DNA from 4 places in the Sporosarcina thermotolerans genome. Region 3 is predicted to be linked to each of the others. Evidence: riboswitches for the same ligand, from Rfam matches in the RefSeq annotation. Region 3 holds a riboswitch; each other region holds the start of a gene.
What was found. Region 3 has a riboswitch for S-adenosylmethionine ahead of ACFPZG_RS17990 (bifunctional homocysteine S-methyltransferase/methylenetetrahydrofolate reductase). Riboswitches for the same ligand answer to the same signal wherever they lie in the genome.
Positions count from the first base shown of each region.

Region 1 (4,834 bases), on a different contig from region 3:
ACTGAGCCAGGATCCGGATCAGACGCACTTGGTGCGAAAACAACAGCAAAATTGAACGAAGCAGGTACTCACTACGTATTGAACGGCGAAAAACAATGGATCACGAACGCTGGATTCGCGGATGTATTCGTTGTCTATGCGAAAGTAGATGGCGACAAATTCACTGCCTTCATCGTTGAAAAAGAATTCCCTGGCGTTTCTGTCGGCGCAGAAGAGAAGAAGATGGGGATCAAATCATCCTCCACACGTACGTTGATCCTTCAAGATGCACAAGTTCCTGTTGAAAACTTACTTGGAGAAATCGGCAGAGGGCATATTATCGCATTCAACATTTTGAATATCGGCCGTTACAAATTGGGCGTAGGAACAGTCGGCGGTTCGAAACGTGCATTTGAATTGGCGGTTACGTATGCGAATCAGCGCCAACAGTTTAAAACACCGATCTCTTCATTCAACCTTACAAAAGAAAAGCTTTCGACAATGGCATCGAAAATCTATGCGGCTGAAAGCTTGATTTACCGTACGGTCGGTTATTTCGAAGAGCGCAATAGCCAAATGACTGCTGAACAACAAAAAGACGGTAAAGCAGTTGCGGCATCGATCGCTGAATACGCTATCGAATGCTCCATCAACAAAGTTGTCGGTTCCGAAGTGCTTGACTATGTTGTGGACGAAGCGGTCCAATTGCATGGCGGTTACGGTTTTATGCAAGAATACGAAGTTGAGCGTGCTTACCGCGATTCCCGTATTAACCGCATCTTTGAAGGAACAAATGAAATCAACCGCATGATCGTCCCGGGAACTTTCTTGAAAAAAGCGATGAAAGGCGAATTGCCTTTACTTGAAAAAGCGCAAAGCCTACAAGAAGAACTTCTCATGATGATGCCTGAAGAAATTGGCGACGAAGCACTTGCACAAGAAAAGGTACTTGTGAAAAACGCGAAGAAGATCGGCTTACTTGCAGCTGGAATGGCAGCACAACGTTTCGGCACGAGCCTCGACAAAGAACAAGAAGTTCTTGTAAATATTGCTGACATCGCAAACAATGTCTTTGCAATGGAATCCGCACTATTGCGTACGGAAAAAGCAATTGCCAAAAACGGCGAAGAGAAGGAACAACAAAAAATCCTTTATACAGAAATTTTCTGCCAAGAGGCATTCGAAGCAATCGAAAAGGATGCAAAGGAAACTCTTCTTGCTTCCGTAGATGGGGATAACCAACGTATGATGCTGTCGGCGCTTCGTAAATTGACTCGTTCAAATCCTTACAATATCATCGCGAAGAAACGCGAAGCATCTGTCAAATTGATCGACGCTGAAAAATATATCGTATGATTCCAACCCACCCAGGGGTTTCATCCCTGGGTGGATTCTCTGTTATACTGGAGAAAATGTGGAGGTGTTACGATATGACAATAACTTATTACGGTTATCCGAAATGCGGGACTTGTAGAAAAGCAAAAAAGTGGTTGGAAACCAACGGATTGGAATTCGAAGATATTAATATTGCCGAGAATCCACCAACTGAAGAAGAGCTTCGAACTATGATCGGAAATTCAGACCTGGACATTAAAAAGTTTTTTAATGTCAGTGGGATGAAATATAGAGAATTGAATTTGAAGGACAAACTTTCCAACATGACAGATGATGAAAAAATTCAACTCTTATCCACAGATGGAATGCTCATTAAAAGACCGATTGTAACAGACGGTTCCAAAGTGACTGTAGGCTTTAATGAAGCACAGTTTGGGGATGTATGGAGTACGAAATAACTCACTTGTCTTTATCATTGAAATATGTGAGAATTGAGTAGAAAGAAACAACTAACGAAATGTATATTTATGGAGGGGTACGGGATGAGCACACCTAAAGATTTACGTTATTCCGAGGAACATGAATGGGTAAAAGATGAAAGCGGTAAATATCGTATCGGTATTACGCATTTTGCACAAGCTGAGCTTGGCGATATCGTTTTCGTTGAACTACCACAAGTTGGAGATGAAGTAAAAGCGGACGAACCATTCGGCAGCGTTGAATCCGTTAAAACTGTCTCTGAATTGTATGCTCCGATTAGCGGTAAAGTAGTTGAAGTGAACGAAGAATTAGAAGATAGCCCTGAATTGGTGAACGAATCTCCATATGAAGGCGCTTGGATGATCGTAGTCGAAGCTTCTAACGACTCAGAACTTGACGCGTTAATGTCAGCTGAAGACTATGAAAAAATGACTGATGGAGAGTAATTTCCCAAAGCGCTGGCCATACAGCGCTTTTTTTGATTCAATAATTTAAAGGGATGTGGATAAACTATTATAGAAGGCGGTGAGGAGATGGATTCAAATAAAGTCATAATAGTCGAAGGTGGATCAGACCGAAAAAGACTTCAACGAGTATTGGCAGAACCGATAGACATCATTTGCACAAATGGTACAGTCAGCCCCTATCGCATCGAAGAAATGCTCATGCCGTATGAAGACTGCGACCTATACATCTTTTTTGACGCTGACGAATCCGGAGAGAAAATCCGAACACTATTCAAAAGGGCATATCCTGAAGCAATCCATCTCTACACAGAACGTGTCTACCGCCAAGTCGAAACAACCCCTTACCGCACTCTCGCCGCGATTCTTATCGCTGAAAACTTTGAAGTGCATCCCGAATTCTTACTTTGAAGGTGAAAACATGTCAACTATCGAAAATTGGACAATCGAACAATGGGAAAAAAGTAAAAAAGAATCCTCTAAATCCGTGTTTTATCTATATACACCAATGTGTGGAACTTGCATGGTCGCTTCCATTATGGTCGAAGTCATATCCGCTATGAAACCGGACCTGCCAATTGGCAAAGCAGACTTGAACTTTATAGAAGACCTTGCCATTGATTACGAAATAGAAAGCGTACCTTGTCTATTGATTCAAGAGAATGGAAAAGTGACCCATAAAATCTACGCATTCCAATCCGTTCCCTATCTTCTTGAACAAATAGGTTGACCCTATTAGTCGTCCATGTTATAAATATATCTATTAACTTAACTGAATATCGTCGCTCTTATTAAGAGAGGTGGAGGGAAGTGCCCTATGAAGCCCGGCAACCGTCACGAAAGTGAAATGGTGCCAAGTCACGCAAAGCGTTTGCTTTGATAGATGAGAGATTGGATGAACGTTTACTTTTAATATAACGTTATGCCTTTCTGCTTGTCTGCAGAAAGGCTTTTATTTTTGGTTAAGATTATATAGAGGTGAAAACATGATTCATTTACAGGGTGTAAATAAACAATTCGGCAATGGCTCGAATGCTATTATCGCTGTTGATAAAGTGAATTTGGATATCGCGGAAGGTGAAATCTTCGGCATCATCGGGTATAGCGGAGCGGGAAAGAGTACTTTGATCCGACTTCTGAACGGACTCGAAAAGCCTTCCTCAGGAACGGTGAAGATTGCAGGTTATGAAATGTCTTCCGTAAATGCCCGGGAGCTAAGGAATGCAAGGAAGAAAATCAGCATGATCTTTCAGCACTTCAATTTACTTTGGTCTCGCACTGTCAAACAGAACATTTCCTTCCCACTTGAAATCGCGGGAATTAAAAAGGCTGAACGTGAAAGAAGAGTGAATGAGTTAATTGATTTGGTCGGTTTAAAGGGAAGAGAGAATGCCTACCCTTCCGAATTATCCGGTGGGCAAAAGCAACGAGTGGGCATTGCAAGAGCATTGGCAAATGACCCTGAAGTTCTTCTCTGCGACGAAGCTACTTCCGCACTTGATCCCGAAACGACAGATTCTATCCTTGATTTATTGACAAGCATCAATGAACGGCTTGGATTGACAATTGTATTAATCACACATGAAATGCATGTCATCCGGAAAATTTGCCATCGAGTAGCTGTCATGGAAGCAGGTAATGTCGTTGAAACTGGATCTGTTCTTGAAGTTTTCCAATCACCGAAGGAGCCAATTACAAAACGGTTTGTTTCCCAAGTGACCGAGCCTGTTGGTACTGAACAGGTACTCGCACATATACCGGGAGGCACGCTCATCAAACTTGCATTTGTCGGAGAGAAGACAGAGCATCCTGTGTTGGCAAGCTTGATTCGGAAATTCGACATTGACGTGAATATCGTACAAGGGAATATATCCCAGACTAAAGGCGGCGCTTATGGCACGCTTATTTTACAGCTTTTAGGTAATGAAAAGGATGTTGATATGGCGATTGCCTATCTCCATGAATTAGGTGTGCAGACAGAGGTGATCACCAATGAATGAAAATTTATTTCAACACGTTAACTGGGATAAAATGTGGGAGGCAACAGTTGAAACGTTATATATGACCGGAATCTCCACTTTATATACGTTCATATTCGGGCTCTTACTTGGCGTACTTCTATTCTTATCGAGCCCTGGCCAGCTTTGGAAAAATAAATTGGTGTATGGCATCACGGGAGCGTTCGTCAATATTTTCCGATCGATTCCTTTCATCATTTTGATCATTCTACTGATTCCATTCACAACACTTTTCGTTGGGACGATGCGCGGTCCGGAAGCGGCCATCCCGGCACTTGTTATCGGGGCTGCACCGTTTTATGCGCGAATGGTCATGATTGGCTTGCGTGAAATTGATAGGGGCGTTATCGAAGCTGCAAGATCGATGGGTGCAAAAACAAGCACGATTATCTTCAAAGTATTGCTTCCCGAATCGATGCCTGCCCTCATATCCGGAATTACGGTAACTGCGATTGCGCTTGTCGGATATACGGCGATGGCTGGAGTTATCGGCGCAGGCGGGCTCGGAAATCTCGCATATTACGAAGGGTTCCAGCGAAGCCGCACTGATGTGATGAT
Region 1 covers NZ_JBHSRM010000018.1:59,079-63,912, reverse strand. The annotation lists gene ACFPZG_RS14925 (acyl-CoA dehydrogenase family protein) at 1-1,335, shown strand, start outside; gene ACFPZG_RS14920 (arsenate reductase family protein) at 1,410-1,772, shown strand; gene gcvH (glycine cleavage system protein GcvH) at 1,857-2,240, shown strand; gene ACFPZG_RS14910 (toprim domain-containing protein) at 2,328-2,669, shown strand; gene ACFPZG_RS14905 (thioredoxin family protein) at 2,689-2,988, shown strand; SAM riboswitch class I at 3,044-3,148, shown strand; gene ACFPZG_RS14900 (methionine ABC transporter ATP-binding protein) at 3,245-4,258, shown strand; gene ACFPZG_RS14895 (methionine ABC transporter permease) at 4,251-4,834, shown strand, end outside.
Region 1: another riboswitch for S-adenosylmethionine. It lies ahead of ACFPZG_RS14900 (methionine ABC transporter ATP-binding protein); the one in region 3 lies ahead of ACFPZG_RS17990 (bifunctional homocysteine S-methyltransferase/methylenetetrahydrofolate reductase).

Region 2 (4,834 bases), on a different contig from region 3:
CTTACTGTGTTTTCGGGGAATGATCCTGACGCGCCCCTGTGTGCAAAAATATCCAAATTACTCACCTTTCTTTTGTTTAATCCTAAAAGAAAGGGCTACGGAGAAAAAATCCGTTGCCCATGTTGTTATTCCCAAGTTTTATAATCTTCAATTTCCTTTTTTAGAAGTTCTGCTCCTCTAGGGCTGATATACATTCCATTAGAAAGCTTTTTATTTTGAAGTGATATTTCTCCAGTTATGACGCATGCTTCGTCAACAACATATTTTCGCAAGATGATTTTGTCATTGTCAACAAAGATCTCCAAAGGTACCCCTTGATCTAATCCCAAACTTCTCCTTAGTTCCTTCGGGATAACAATCCGACCAAGGTGATCGACTTTCCGTACAATTCCCAGACTTTGCATTTTTCTCCTCCCTAACATTGGAATATTTAGTATATTGGTACTTATATCATATCAGATAATAATAGAAAATACAAAAATATGAATATATTATCCAATAGATATAACTATGCCCTTTTTACAAGCTTTAAAACTATTCTAAACAAGTTTATCTGTTAAAATAGTTAAGGCTTTTATAAGAGGGGGGAATTGAATACACATGTCTTTTATCCATAAAAAGTCGGTTGTTTTTGACTATGTCCAAATCATATTCGGCTCCGCATTGGTTGCCCTTGCTTTTAATATATTTTTATTGCCTTCCAGAATTGCAGCGGGAGGAATTTCTGGTGTAAGTACGATTCTTTACGAGTTATTTGGGTATAATCCCGCGATTGTTCAATGGTTAATTAATATTCCGTTGATTGTATTAGGACTAATTATTGCTGGAAAAGAGTTTAGTGCAAAAACGATTGTTGGTACATTTTGTGTTCCTCTTGTCATTTATTTGACGGCGGGTCTCGAGGTTCCTATTGATAATCCGTTGTTGAGCTCTATTTATGGTGGAATTGTTCTTGGGATTGGCCTTGGAATTGTTTATCGTGGAAACGGATCGACTGGTGGTACAGCGTTAATCGCTCAATTATTAAAGAAATATACGGGTATATCGAGTGGCTTCTCGCAATTGATTGTGGATGGTGTGGTTGTGGTTACGTCCGCATTTGTCTTCAATTTTGAACTTGCGTTATATGCGCTAATGTCGATTTATGTAACGAGTAAAGTAATAGACTTTGTTCAATTGCAAACATCGCCAACGAAGTTAGTGCTTATTATTACGGAGAATGAGGAGAAAATCCAATCGATTATTAAGAATGAGATTGACCGTGGTTTAACTAAGGTGAAGTCGACTGGTGGTTTTTCGAATGATGAAAAGACGATGATTTTTTGTGTTGTGGAGCAATCAGAGGCAGTTTATTTGAAAAAGGTATTACAAGCAGCAGAGCCTTCATCTTTTGTCATTTTCCTTAACGCTTCGGAAATATTAGGACTGGGATTCTCAAAGTCGAAGATTCATCAATAAAGGTATACAATTTTAAAAAGAATGATATAATAGTTCACAATTGAATAATTCTTATCAAGAGAAGCTGAGGGATTTGGCCCGATGACGCTTCAGCAACCTCTGCAATTGCAGGAAGGTGCTACCTCCAACAAGATGTAAATCTTGAAAGATAAGAACGAAGAAAATTTCGATGTATCCTCGTTCCTATCCTTGGGAACGGGGATTTTTTAAATTTTAAGGGGGAATCCTAATGCCAATTAATATACCAGAACATTTACCTGCGCGGGAAGTTTTGAAAGAGGAAAAGATTTTTGTAATGGATGAGGGTCGGGCATCAAGTCAAGATATTAGGCCGTTGAATATTCTTATTTTAAATTTAATGCCTGAGAAGGAAAAAACGGAGCTTCAATTACTTCGTTTGCTTGGCAATACACCGTTACAAGTGAATATAACCTTTTTGAACACAGCTTCGTATGAATCTAAAAACGTTAGTAAAAATCACTTGGATTCATTTTACACGACATTTGAATATGTGAAAAATCGTCGTTTTGATGGGCTGATTATTACAGGTGCGCCGATTGAACATCTTGAGTTTGAAGATGTCCTCTATTGGGATGAGTTAAAAGAGATTATGGATTGGTCTAAGACGAACGTTACTTCCGTTTTACATATTTGTTGGGGTGCTCAGGCTGCATTATATCACCATTTTGGGCTAAATAAATTTAAGTTGTCGAAGAAGCTATCCGGTGTGTTCCAACATACATTAACAGATCCAACAATTCGATTGGTTAGAGGCTTCAATGATGTTTTCGAAGCACCTCATTCCCGTTACACTTCCGTTTCAATTGACGAGATTGAGCAAAATGACGATTTGAAGTTATTGGCGGTATCCGATGATGCAGGTGCGTTTATTATCCTATCCAAGGATGAAAAACATATTATGATTACTGGGCATTTGGAATATGATGCTTGTACACTTGGGGAAGAATATGAACGTGATTTAAAAAAGGGGATCGATATTGAAATGCCACAAAATTATTTTCCAAATAACGACACAACCAAGCAACCACTAAATACATGGCGGTCCCATACACATTTGTTATTCTCGAATTGGCTAAACTACTACGTTTACCAAGAAACCCCTTACGAGTGGGAGTAAAATCCAATACTGTAATAGTTGGCTAATTTTTGTTTTCTCCGTATATTGTCCGTGTTCAGTTACACACTACCTTCTAATGGAGGTGTGTGGAATTGCATGACATGATTGAAAAAATCGATTTCTGGGAAATGATACTTAGAACTACACTGTCATTCATAATTCTTATGATAGTTGCAAGGGCGATGGGAAAAAAACAGATTTCACAACTTACATTTTTCCATTATGTCACGGGAATTACAATAGGTTCAATTGCAGCGGAAATTGCAGGGCAAACAGAAACCCCATTTGTAAGTGGTGCGATTGCATTAGTTTGGTGGGGTGTACTAGTAATTTTAGTGAATTTCTTAACTGTGAAATCGAAGAAAGCAAGGGTTCTTTTCGATGACTCACCGACGATTATTATCCATAGAGGTAAAATTAGTGAAAAAGGCATGAAAAAGTCGCGACTCACTTTGAATGATTTAAATATGATGCTACGTGAGCAAAGTATATTTGCAGTTGCGGATGTGAATTATGCAATCCTTGAGACGAATGGTCAATTAAGTGTCATGAAGAAGGCGAACAAGGAGTCTGCAACACGCCAAGATGTAAAAGCTCCAGGTAAAGATCCTAAATTTATTCCTACAGAAATTATATCTGATGGGAAATTGATAAAGGAAAATCTGACGGAACTTAACTTGACCGAGGAATGGGTATACGAACAGCTGAAGAAGAATGGAATTAATAAAGTGGAGCATGTCTATTATGCTGAGATCCTTGAAAACGGGACCCTCCATATCGATCAGCGTACGGAGGATAAATGATTTATTAATATAAGCCTGTTTTCAATATAAAAAGGCCCGGAATGATTATTTTTCTCATTTCGGGCCTTTTCATTTGTATATTAGTTAAAGGATTGCCCAGTCCCTTTCAATTGCAACCCGTTCAAGCCTTTCTTCAGGCTTTACTGCCACTGGTTTACCGACAAGTTCAAGGACAGGTAAATCGGACAAACTATCACCGTAAGCGAAGCTATTTGCCCAGTCAATCTCATTCCCGGCAAGCGATTCCATGATCTTTTCGTTTTTTCGTTTACCTTGTATATGATAAATGGAAATATCTTTATTAAAAGTTCCATCTTTGGTGAAAGGGATATCCGTTCCTATAATTGTATCAAAGCCCAACCCTTTTGTAACCGCATGCAGTAAGGAAGTATAGGCTCCTGAAACAAGCATGACATGGACGCCTTCATCTTTATGTTGCTTCAGACGGTTAATGACGTCTACGTTAAAACCTTCACGCATGCTATCTTTCATTTCTAAAAAATAGTCGTCCAACTCTTTTTTTGATAAAGTATGTAAAGCACCGGCATATATTTGCATGGAACGTTCCTTCATCGTTGGTTCTGGAACAATTTTTAATTTATACCCTATGTATAAAGGTAGGATCTTGCGGAAAAAAGGCTTATATTTTGGACCATGTACCGGGTGGTCCTTCAAATGGTCCATTAATAATTGGAATGTTTCTTTTGAATACAAAGTACCATCGAAATCGAATATTGCTATACGCATGAAATTCCCCCTTTAGTTTAGAGCTTGTATAAGATAATACAGTGTTTGTTTTCAGAGTACAAATTATGGATAATGAAGAAGTAGAGAGAGGAGAATGGCAGGAATATGAATCACAAGAAAACGCGGGAAGGGTCCTACCTTTTTCAGGTGGCTGAAGAAGCGGAACTTTTACCTTTTTTACTCGAAAATATGAAAAAGAATAGCCGTAACTCCATTAAGTCCATGTTGACAAGGGGACAAGTATCGGTAAATGGCCAAACTGTAACGAAACATAATTATAAATTAGTTGCGGGACAGAAGGTCGAAATTCTTAATAATAAATCGGCCCGGAATGAAAGCTCACTGACGGGACTTTCAATCATCTATGAGGACGAATCGATTATTGTTATTGACAAGGAAGCCGGCCTCTTATCGATGGCTGCGAAAGATAAAAATGAAAAAACAGCATTCAGTGAAGTTTCATCTTATGTAAAGAAGCAAAATCCCGGGCAACGAATTTTCATTGTCCATCGATTGGATAGGGATACATCCGGTGTACTTCTATTCGCGAAAAGTGAAATGGTGAAAATGCAATTGCAAGACAACTGGGATGAATTTGTGAAGGAGAGAATTTATACTACGTTAGTCCAAGGAAATGTTAAGAAAGAAAAAGATACGATCAAGTCTTGGTTGAAGGAGACAAGGACGT
Region 2 covers NZ_JBHSRM010000012.1:80,200-85,033, reverse strand. The annotation lists gene ACFPZG_RS07440 (glycerophosphodiester phosphodiesterase) at 1-65, opposite strand, end outside; gene ACFPZG_RS07435 (AbrB/MazE/SpoVT family DNA-binding domain-containing protein) at 126-404, opposite strand; gene ACFPZG_RS07430 (YitT family protein) at 601-1,458, shown strand; SAM riboswitch class I at 1,507-1,613, shown strand; gene metA (homoserine O-acetyltransferase MetA) at 1,688-2,596, shown strand; gene ACFPZG_RS07420 (YetF domain-containing protein) at 2,698-3,399, shown strand; gene ACFPZG_RS07415 (HAD family hydrolase) at 3,484-4,146, opposite strand; gene ACFPZG_RS07410 (RluA family pseudouridine synthase) at 4,252-4,834, shown strand, end outside.
Region 2: another riboswitch for S-adenosylmethionine. It lies ahead of metA (homoserine O-acetyltransferase MetA); the one in region 3 lies ahead of ACFPZG_RS17990 (bifunctional homocysteine S-methyltransferase/methylenetetrahydrofolate reductase).

Region 3 (4,834 bases):
CAATCGTACCTGCTTTCACATTGAGCATATCCTGGCTCGTCTCCATCAATAAAAGATCGGCACCGCCTTCAATTAAAGCCTTTGCCTGAACATAGAAATTATCGGATAACTTATCGAAAGTAATGCCCCCAGTGACGGAAAGTGTCTTCGTAGTCGGTCCGATTGCTCCGGCAACGAAACGCGGCCATTCACTAGTTGAGTATTCGGCAGCACACTGTTTTGCAATTTCAACAGCTCTTTTATTGATTTCACGGACACGATGGCCAAGGCTGAATTCGTCCAATACAAGAGGGGTGCCCCCGAAAGTGTTCGTGCAGATTATATCTGCGCCAGCCTCAAGGTAGGCACGATGGATTTTCCCTAAGATATCCGGCCGTAGAATATTCAAGTACTCGTTACAGCCTTCATACTCCTCTCCGCCAAAATCGTGTGCAGACAGGTCCTCCGCTTGCAGCATCGTGCCCATTGCCCCGTCTATGATGAGGATTCTTTTTTCAAGTTGCTGTTCTATGAGATGTTTAGGCATGGACAATTTTCCTCTCCTTCTCCGCGTCGAGCTCTTTAATATGGTTGATTAGTTCCAGTGACATGTCATAGCGCAGGAACGGAGTAATGATATAAATGCCGTTGAATAGCTCAGCGGCTGTATCGACTAATCCCTTGGCAATAGTGATGCCTTCCTGTGTCGCCTTTTCTCGATCATCCCCGCATGCACGCATTCTTTCCAAGACCTCCTCGGAAAGCTTGATGCCAGGCACTTCATGATGTAAAAATTCGGCGTTCCGAATATTCGTTAGTGGCATGATACCGATGAAAATCGGTGTATCTAAATGTTTCGTTGCTTCGTAGATGTCAATAATCTTTTCTTTCGTATAGACTGGCTGTGTAATAATATAATCTGCTCCGCATTCAATCTTTTTCTCGAGCCTCTTTACCGCTCGATCAAGGACACGTACATTCGGGTTGAACGCGGCTGCTACAGAGAAATTCGCCTTTTTACGAAGCGGTTTTCCTGTAAATGAAATTCCTTCATTCAACTGCTTGATAAGCTGCAATAATTCCATGCTGGAAACGTCATAGACACTCGTTGCGCCTGGAAAATCGCCTACTTTCGTCGGGTCACCCGTGACGGCAAGGATATCGTGAATGCCTAACGCATCAAGACCCATAAGATGGGATTGGAGTCCGATCAAATTATGGTCACGGCATGTCAAATGGACAAGCGGTCGCACATTATATTCATGCTTCAAGATCGAACCCATCGCCATATTGCTAATGCGGGGGGAGGCAAGTGAGTTGTCGGCCAAAGTAACCGCATCAACGCCAGCGTCGTATAGTAGGTTTGCCCCTTCAAAATACTTATCGGTCTCCAAGTGTCGCGGTGTATCGAGCTCCACAATGACCGTCCGTTTCGTTTTTGCTTTTATATGCAGTGGTTCATATTTGACAGGGTCGGCTTCACGGATGACGATTGGTTTCTTTGGATTGACGACTTTCTCTATAATCGGGGGCAGACCTCTTAATTGCTTTTTCGCGGCGGCGATATGCATTGGTGTCGTTCCGCAGCATCCCCCGATAAGACGGACGCCCTCTTCGCGGAGTAATGTTGCCGCCCGACCGAAATAATCTGCTTCGGACGCATAAACGATTCTGCCGTCTTCTACATCGAGCAAGCTTGCATTCGGTGCAGCGGACAGGAACGCATGCTTCGGCAAGGTCACATTGTCAAAAGCTTGGATCGTATGGTAAGGACCTAATCGGCAGTTGACGCCAACAATGTCTGCCCCTAACGACTCGAGGCGATGAAGGGCATCATTTAATTGCAATCCATTCTGAAGAATTCCTGGTTCATCCATCGAAACTTGCGCGATAATCGGCAAATCGGTCATCTTCCTTAGCTCTGTGACGACCATTGATAACTCTTCGAAATCATAATACGTTTCCAACAACAATCCATCGGGTTCGCCGGTAAGCAGCGCGTCTGCTTGTTGTTGAACATACTTCAGCACTTCTGAAGTTGATGCATCACTTTTACGGATGCCAAGTAGTCCCCCGATTGTCCCAAGGACATACTGATTTCCGGGAGCTGCCGCCCGCTTTGCAATACGGACTGCCGCCTCATTGTATTCTTTCACTCTATCTTCTTGGCCATAACGGGCAAGCTTAAGGAAATTTGCGCCATACGTGTTCGTCTGGATGATATCAGCGCCTGCAGCAATATAATCCCTATGTATCTTTTCGATGATTTCAGGTTTCTCGACATTCAATTCTTCATAACAAAAGTCAATCCCGTATGAATAAAGCAAAGTTCCCATTGCTCCATCTGCGACAAGTACTTCGTTTTGCAATCGATCAAGTAATTTCAAGCCCTTCATCCTCCCGCTCTAATATAAAAATAAAAAAGCCTTCTTGAAATAGAAGGCTTTTAAAAAAACGCGATAATTCGCTATCCTTCTCATCTGTCAGGTCATATAAACCTGCTGGAATTAGCACCTTACCGATTACAACGGCTGGTTGCTGAAGCTTCGACGGGCCAGTCCCTCAGCTTCTCTTGATAAGAAAATATTAATTTAGTTGTTAGAATAATTTAAAACATCATACCGTTAAATGTTTAATACGTCAATAGATGAATTATGATAGAATGGGCATACGAACAAAAAATAGAAGGTGAATACGTTGAGGATTTTCAAGTTTTCAATTCCAATTGCACTTCTTGTTGCCGGAATTTCATGGTATATGCTCCATATAAACTTTCAGGAAGTACCAGGAACATCCAGAGTATGGATATCGATAGGTGCTGCTATCCTTAGCGGTACAATATCCTATTTTTTATTCCCAAAAAGTGAAGATAAAGAATGATTGAAGAGGAATCGATAGCCGGAATGCTGTCGATTTTTTTATATACCTATGGTTAACTTGTTTGAGAAACAGGTTGACACAATTTGAGTTAACTTTTATTCTATTGAAGATAACTCAAATTATGAGGTGGATTATGACAACAGCTAGTGTAAAAACAAAAACGGGTATGAGTGCATTCAGTATTGTCTATTGTGGGATGTTTGCGGCATTGATGATGATCGGAGCGAATATAACGTGGTTCGTGCCTTTCCTTGTCATTGGCGGAGTCCCGATAACGTTGCAAACCTTTTTTGCCGTGTTGGCAGGGCTTTTGCTTGGAAGCCGACTCGGTGCAATTTCGATGACAGTGTATATGTTCGCAGGTTTGGCGGGTGCACCTATTTTTTCAAAGTTCCAAGGGGGCTTTGGCTTCATTTTGGTACCGACTTTCGGCTTCGTTGTTTCGTTTATATTAGTTGCATTTGTAGCGGGGAAAATTGTCGAAAAGTACGGCAGTTTACGAAGTTATGTCGTTGCAGGGCTTGTTGCCCTTGTCATAAATTACGTAATCGGGACGAATTGGATGTACTTTGCATACAAGCTGTGGGCTGCGGCTCCAGATGCATTCAGTTACGGAGTTGCTTGGATGTGGATGGTACCGCCACTTCCTAAGGATATTTTACTGTCGATACTTGCTGGGATTTTCGGACACAGGATGTACAAAGTATTAAGGGTTAGAAGGACGATATAAAAAGGACAATCCGTACAGCTTCAATTGTGCGGATTGTCTTTTTTTATTATGATTGCGATAAATTTTCTAAAATAAAAATGAATCTAATGGCAAGTTCATTCGTATAGTAGGTGAGTGAAAATTTTATAAGAAAAGAGTGTTTGCATGATAAATTTATTGCTATTTTCACTAGTGGTTGGAATCATATCCGCAATTATAATCGTTCCGTTCGGGTCTAAAGAAAACGGGGAAGCTGCCTTTAATAGGATTGGCGCCTTGTCCGGAGCGGTTATTCTCATAGGCTTGTTCACATTTCTAATTTATTACCTTACGAATTTGGACAGGAATTGGACGTCGCTATGGGCCATGCTGTTAGCTGCAACGATTCTTGGCATAATCTTTGCAACAGGGAAAGAGCGAAGCATTAAGGTGGTACTGTTTTTGGCGGCGCTATCCGTAAGTGCATTCATCCTTAGTGCACCACTCTTCAATGCCGATCAAAAATATGAAGCAGTGGAAATGGATCAGCAAGTGGAAATCAAAGCGTTCGATGAAACAAAAACACCTGCGAGTGTGCCGCCGCAATTTGCCCGGAATAAAATGAAAAAAGCATTCGGGCAAGTACCGAATACAAGCTATTACGAGTTGGGGCATTTACAAATCCAAAAAGTGGACGGGGAATTTGTCTATATTGCGCCAGTCGAATTTTCGGGCTTCTTCAAATGGTGGAACGCAAAAACGACACCTGGTTATTTCACAATGAGTGCGACCGATTCAGCTGACAATCCGAAGTTCGTGAAAACTGAGATGTCCTACACGCCTTCTTCATTTTTCGGCAAGCAGGTTGAACGACATATGCGGATGGCTAAGCCTGAACTGATTTTTTACGGCGATGTCCAACTTGAGATCGACGATGAGGGCAAGCCGCATTATATCCGTTCATACGGGAATTTCATCACGGCAAGGAACGGGTTCGATGTCCAGGGGATCGTCATGGTCGATCCAGCATCGGGAGAATTGAATCAGTATGCTCTCTCAGAAGTACCGGAATTCGTTGATGGAGCGGTTTCTCCGGAAGCGGTCAGCCTTCAAAACAGCTATTTCGGTAAATACGTCCACGGTTTTTGGAATTCAATCGTAGGGAAGAAAGATGTCAAGCTTCCGTCGGACGAAGGGACAGAGGCGAATGTTAGCCCTGTATTCGACGAAAATGGCCATATGTTTTACTTCACTGATTTTACTAGCCCGAAAGAGGAAGTCGATTCG
Region 3 covers NZ_JBHSRM010000029.1:31,572-36,405, forward strand. The annotation lists gene metH (methionine synthase) at 1-526, opposite strand, end outside; gene ACFPZG_RS17990 (bifunctional homocysteine S-methyltransferase/methylenetetrahydrofolate reductase) at 519-2,366, opposite strand; SAM riboswitch class I at 2,453-2,561, opposite strand; gene ACFPZG_RS17995 (histidine kinase) at 2,677-2,859, shown strand; gene ACFPZG_RS18000 (biotin transporter BioY) at 2,993-3,589, shown strand; gene ACFPZG_RS18005 (hypothetical protein) at 3,734-4,834, shown strand, end outside.

Region 4 (4,834 bases), on a different contig from region 3:
TCTTGGGCACCTTTCGTCAGTATGTTCATCGCCCGCGTATCGAAAGGCAGAACGATTCGGGAATTCATGATCGGCGTCATGTTGGCACCAACGCTCTTAAGTGCAATCTGGTTTTCTGCATTCGGTACAACCGCCATTAACATACAAAGAGAAGGGGTTGCAGACTTAGCTAAAGCATCCACTGAATTGACGATTTTCGAGATGTTCAATACAATGCCAATGTCGTTCATCGCTTCGGTTTTTGCGGTTATACTGATTGCTTCATTTTTCATAACATCCGCTGACTCAGCTACCTTCGTATTAGGCATGCAGTCTACGTATGGTTCATTGACACCGCCAAATAGTGTGAAAATAATTTGGGGAGTCATCCAATCAGCCATCGCAATTATTTTGCTGTCCGTTAATGGACTGACAGCATTACAAAATACGATTATCATTGCTGCCTTGCCGTTCTCGTTCATCATGTTGCTCATGGTCATTTCTCTAATCAAAGCATTGCAAGGCGAAAGGCCGAAGAAAAAGGTAAAGGTTAGGGAATAAACAAAAAGGACTGACTGGAAGTTTCTCGATACAACTTTCCAGTGCAGTCCTTTTAAATTAATTTGGTATCAAAACAGCCTCATGTTGACGGATAATATGCAACAGATCGGCAATCATCGCACTGCCGGAAGGATACATTCCAGCCCCCGGACCTATTAGTGTCAGCGAACCAAGATATTCGGTCTCAACAATGACAGCATTATCGACTCCGTCGATATTGAAAAATGGATGATTCACACCTATTAATGCAGGGCCAACAGTGCCCTGCATTTTTCCATTCTCATTTAGCCGAATATCGGCAACATGACGATATCGATAATCTTCTTTTGACGCGTCAATCAGATCAGGCGCTTGAAGATGATCAATTCCAATAACCGGAACTTCATCCCAGTCAGGCTGTTGCCCGAAAGCAAGCGAACTAAGGATCATCAATTTACGGAATGCATCCATTCCCGTCACATCATCAGACGGATCGGCCTCCGCGAAGCCCTTTTGCTGTGCATCCAACAGCGCTTCCTTGAATGAAGATCCTTCATTCCTCATTTTAGTTAAAATGAAATTCGAAGTGCCATTCAGTATGCCTTGTATCCGTTTCACCCGATCACCCGCAAGAAGATTGGTCACAGTCCGAATAATTGGGACTCCCCCTGCTGTCGTTGCTTCAAAACCGACCTGCACATTACGGAACTCCGCATGTTTCATCAACGCAGGGCCATGTTTTGCGAACATCTTTTTATTCGCAGTAATGATATGGCAACCCTTCTCGATTGCATCGGATAAATATGTATAGGCAGGTTCTTCTCCGACAATTGCTTCAAAAACAATATCAATTGTTGGGTTGTTCAGTATATCTCGAAAATCATCCGTAATTTGAACGTCTGTTATCGACGTACGTTTTTTCATCTTATCTTTCACAAGGATGGATACGACATCAACGGTGAATCCCGTGCTTTTTTTAAGCTCTTCCCGTTTTTCTTGGAGAATCCTATATACACCTTCACCAACCGTACCAAATCCAAGTATCGCCACTTTAATCGACGGCATTCCTCAACACCCTTTCCCAGGGCGCCAGCTATTAAAGAGCAAGACGCCTGTTATTGAACAGTGACCGGTACCGCCTTTTCAATTGCCTGCTCAAGGTCCGCAATGATGTCTTCGGTTGACTCCAAACCGACTGATAGGCGAATTAATTCTTCAGCCACTCCGGATTTTACTAAATCTTCCGCTGACAATTGCTGATGCGTTGTGGAAGCCGGGTGGATGATTAATGATTTGGCATCACCGACATTCGCCACATGCGACCAAAGTGTAATATTGTCAATAACTTTGCGACCCGCTTCACGGCCACCTTTAATGCCGAATACGATGATAGAACCGAAGCCGTTTTTCAAGTATTTCTTCGCGTTTTCATATGTCGGATGATCTTCAAGACCTGTATATGTTACCCATTCCACAGATGGATGGTTCTGTAGGAATCCAGCGACTTTAACGGCATTTTCATTATGGCGTGTAACACGTAAATGAAGTGTCTCCAGCCCTTGAAGGAAGTTGAAAGCACTGTCCGGATCTAAGCAAGGTCCGAAATCGCGTAATAATTGAACGCGGAGCTTCGTAGCGAATGCAGCTGCAGCTGTATCGATTCCGTAGCGCAGACCATTATATGTTTCATCCGGCTCTGTGAATCCTGGGAACTTGCCCTTCGTCCAGTCGAATTTCCCAGCATCGACGACCACACCACCAATTGTTGTGCCATGACCACCAATCCACTTAGTTGCGGAATGGATGACAACGTCTGCTCCAAATTCGATTGGGTTCGATCCGTATGGGGACGCGAATGTGTTGTCAATGAGGAACGGGATTTCATTCTCATGCGCAATATTTGCGACCGCTTCGATATCGAGCACTTGAAGGCTTGGATTCCCAATTGTTTCTGCGAAAATAGCTTTTGTTTTTTCAGTGATAGCGGCACGGAAGTTTTCAGGGTCTTCTGCATCAACGAATTTGACAGTGATTCCGTATCGAGGAAGTGTCACGGCGAATAGATTATACGTACCACCGTAAAGGTTGCTTGCGGCAACGATTTCATCCCCTGCTCCAGCAATATTCAAAATTGAGAACGCAATGGCTGCCATTCCGGAAGATAGTGCTACTGCAGCAGTGCCACCTTCAAGTAGGGCGACTCTTTCTTCAAAAACAGCAACAGTTGGATTTGTAATTCGCGTGTAAATATTGCCTGCTTCTTGCAGACCGAAAAGGTTTTGGGCATGTTCAGTGTCACGGAAGACGAATGCGGTTGTACGGTGGATCGGCACAGCACGGGAACCAGTCACAGGATCCGGCTTTTGCCCGCCGTGTAAAAGAAGAGTTTCAGGTTGAAGTTGTTTGTTAGTCATTTTAATTACCTCCAGTGGATTTTTTAAGATGAAAATAGTTCAATGCGGAGGCGTTGGGGGTTTTTGGAATAAAAAAAATAACCCCTTTCGCTAAGAGAAGGGTTACGCTTTCGCTTATTCCTCCTCTTATCTTTCAGACCGTTCGCACGAATCTGTAGGAAGTAGCACCTTTGCAAGTTCATCACTTGCCGGTTGCCGGGCATCGCAGGGCCTAGTCCCTCCGCCGCTCTTGATAAGAGTTTGGGTATTCAGTTTTTCATCTTGTTGTTCAGTATAGGAGACTCTTTTTTAAAAGTCAAGGGGGCAAATTTATTTTTTCTGAAACTTGCGCTTTGTCATTAATGTTATGATAATTTTAATTGTAGGGTTATGGGGGCGTATTCATGGGCGCGTGGAGTGGGTTCTTGAGCGCTGGAACGGTATCTTGAGCGCGTGACTCGAGTTGTTGGGCGCGGAAACGAAATCTTGAGCGCGGGCCATGGGTTCTTGAGCACGGAAACCGATTCTTGAGCGCGGGCCATGGGTTCTTGAGCACGGAAACCGATTCTTGAGCGCGTGCCATGGGTTCTTGAGTACACTATTAAAAAATTCTTTCTCGGGGGATTTTATATGACTTTATGGATCATTAGTATTGTAGTTTTGGGATATATAGTAGGTTGCTTGCATGGATCGACAATCGCGCGATGGATTTCCGGGGTTAATCTGAAAGAGACAGGGGTTAAGAATGCCGGCGCATCGAATGCGATGATTGTACTTGGGAAAAAATATGGCGCACTCGTTGCCTTGGTTGATATTGGCAAAGGGGTTTTGGCCGTAATTATTGTAAGGTTGCTTGCCGAACATTTTGGATTACCCGCGGACCAAATCACTTTGCTATTATTCATTGCGGGTGCAGCCGTGATATTTGGTCATAATTTTCCTTTCCATATGAAATTCAACGGAGGAAAAGGAACTGCAACTGTAATCGGAGTGCTATTTGCAATCGATTGGTGGTTCGGGCTTGCTGGATTGCTCTTATTCATTCTTGTTGCGCTCGCGACGGATATTCTCGTGTTTGGCGTCATCATGCTCTATATCACGCTCTTGGCAATGGCCATTTGGCTGGATGGCTACTGGCCGATACTGATATCGCTATTACTTTTCTTAATCGCAATTTGGAAGCATTTTGAAAACTTCAGGCGGATTCGTAACAGAACCGAGCCGAGGATTCGTGCATCGTTCAAGAAATAGAAGCAAACAAAAATGAAGTGATACTTTTACTACTGCACTAACATAAAAATGATAGCTCTCACACTGTAGTTACGTTGCAAGCAACTGCACGAACAGTCAGGTGAAAGGTAGGTGGAGAATGAAAAAAGTTTCGAAATGGATACAAACAAAAAGTCGTTTATTAGCTGTTGGTGCTGCGTTGGGATTAGCCTTTGCTGATTTTGATCCATCAACTCCCCCACCTGATAAACAGGTCGTGCAGCTTCAAGTACAAACAGATGATGATAAGGAAAAAACAGAATAGTCTAATAGTATGGATTGCATTTAGTAGTTGCGTATGAGTGCAAGAATGCAAATTTTTCATCTGCGGCCTGGATTCTGATTCTGCAAAGTTCGACAATTTGTGGTATACTAATAGTAGACAACTTGATTAAGATCGTTTTCGACTAGTTGTTTTCCATCATGACTTTTTTTGCTAAGGACAGACCTTGGCGTTTTTTCTTTTTAGTTTATGGTGAGAATGCACAGTAGGAGGGATTCGATTGGCTTTTCCACGTAGGGAGAAACCCGTTTCAGATTTTGTCTCGGCTCGTCATATCGACGAAGAGATTTCATTTACCCGCAATGATCATGAGGTGAATGGAACAATCCACAAGATACTCGAGAATTCGGTTATCGTGAAGATTTCCGAG
Region 4 covers NZ_JBHSRM010000011.1:26,877-31,710, forward strand. The annotation lists gene ACFPZG_RS06495 (glycine betaine uptake BCCT transporter) at 1-540, shown strand, start outside; gene ACFPZG_RS06500 (homoserine dehydrogenase) at 598-1,584, opposite strand; gene ACFPZG_RS06505 (O-acetylhomoserine aminocarboxypropyltransferase/cysteine synthase family protein) at 1,635-2,933, opposite strand; SAM riboswitch class I at 3,057-3,172, opposite strand; gene ACFPZG_RS06510 (glycerol-3-phosphate acyltransferase) at 3,543-4,163, shown strand; gene ACFPZG_RS06515 (hypothetical protein) at 4,282-4,446, shown strand; gene ACFPZG_RS06520 (DUF2187 family protein) at 4,685-4,834, shown strand, end outside.
Region 4: another riboswitch for S-adenosylmethionine. It lies ahead of ACFPZG_RS06505 (O-acetylhomoserine aminocarboxypropyltransferase/cysteine synthase family protein); the one in region 3 lies ahead of ACFPZG_RS17990 (bifunctional homocysteine S-methyltransferase/methylenetetrahydrofolate reductase).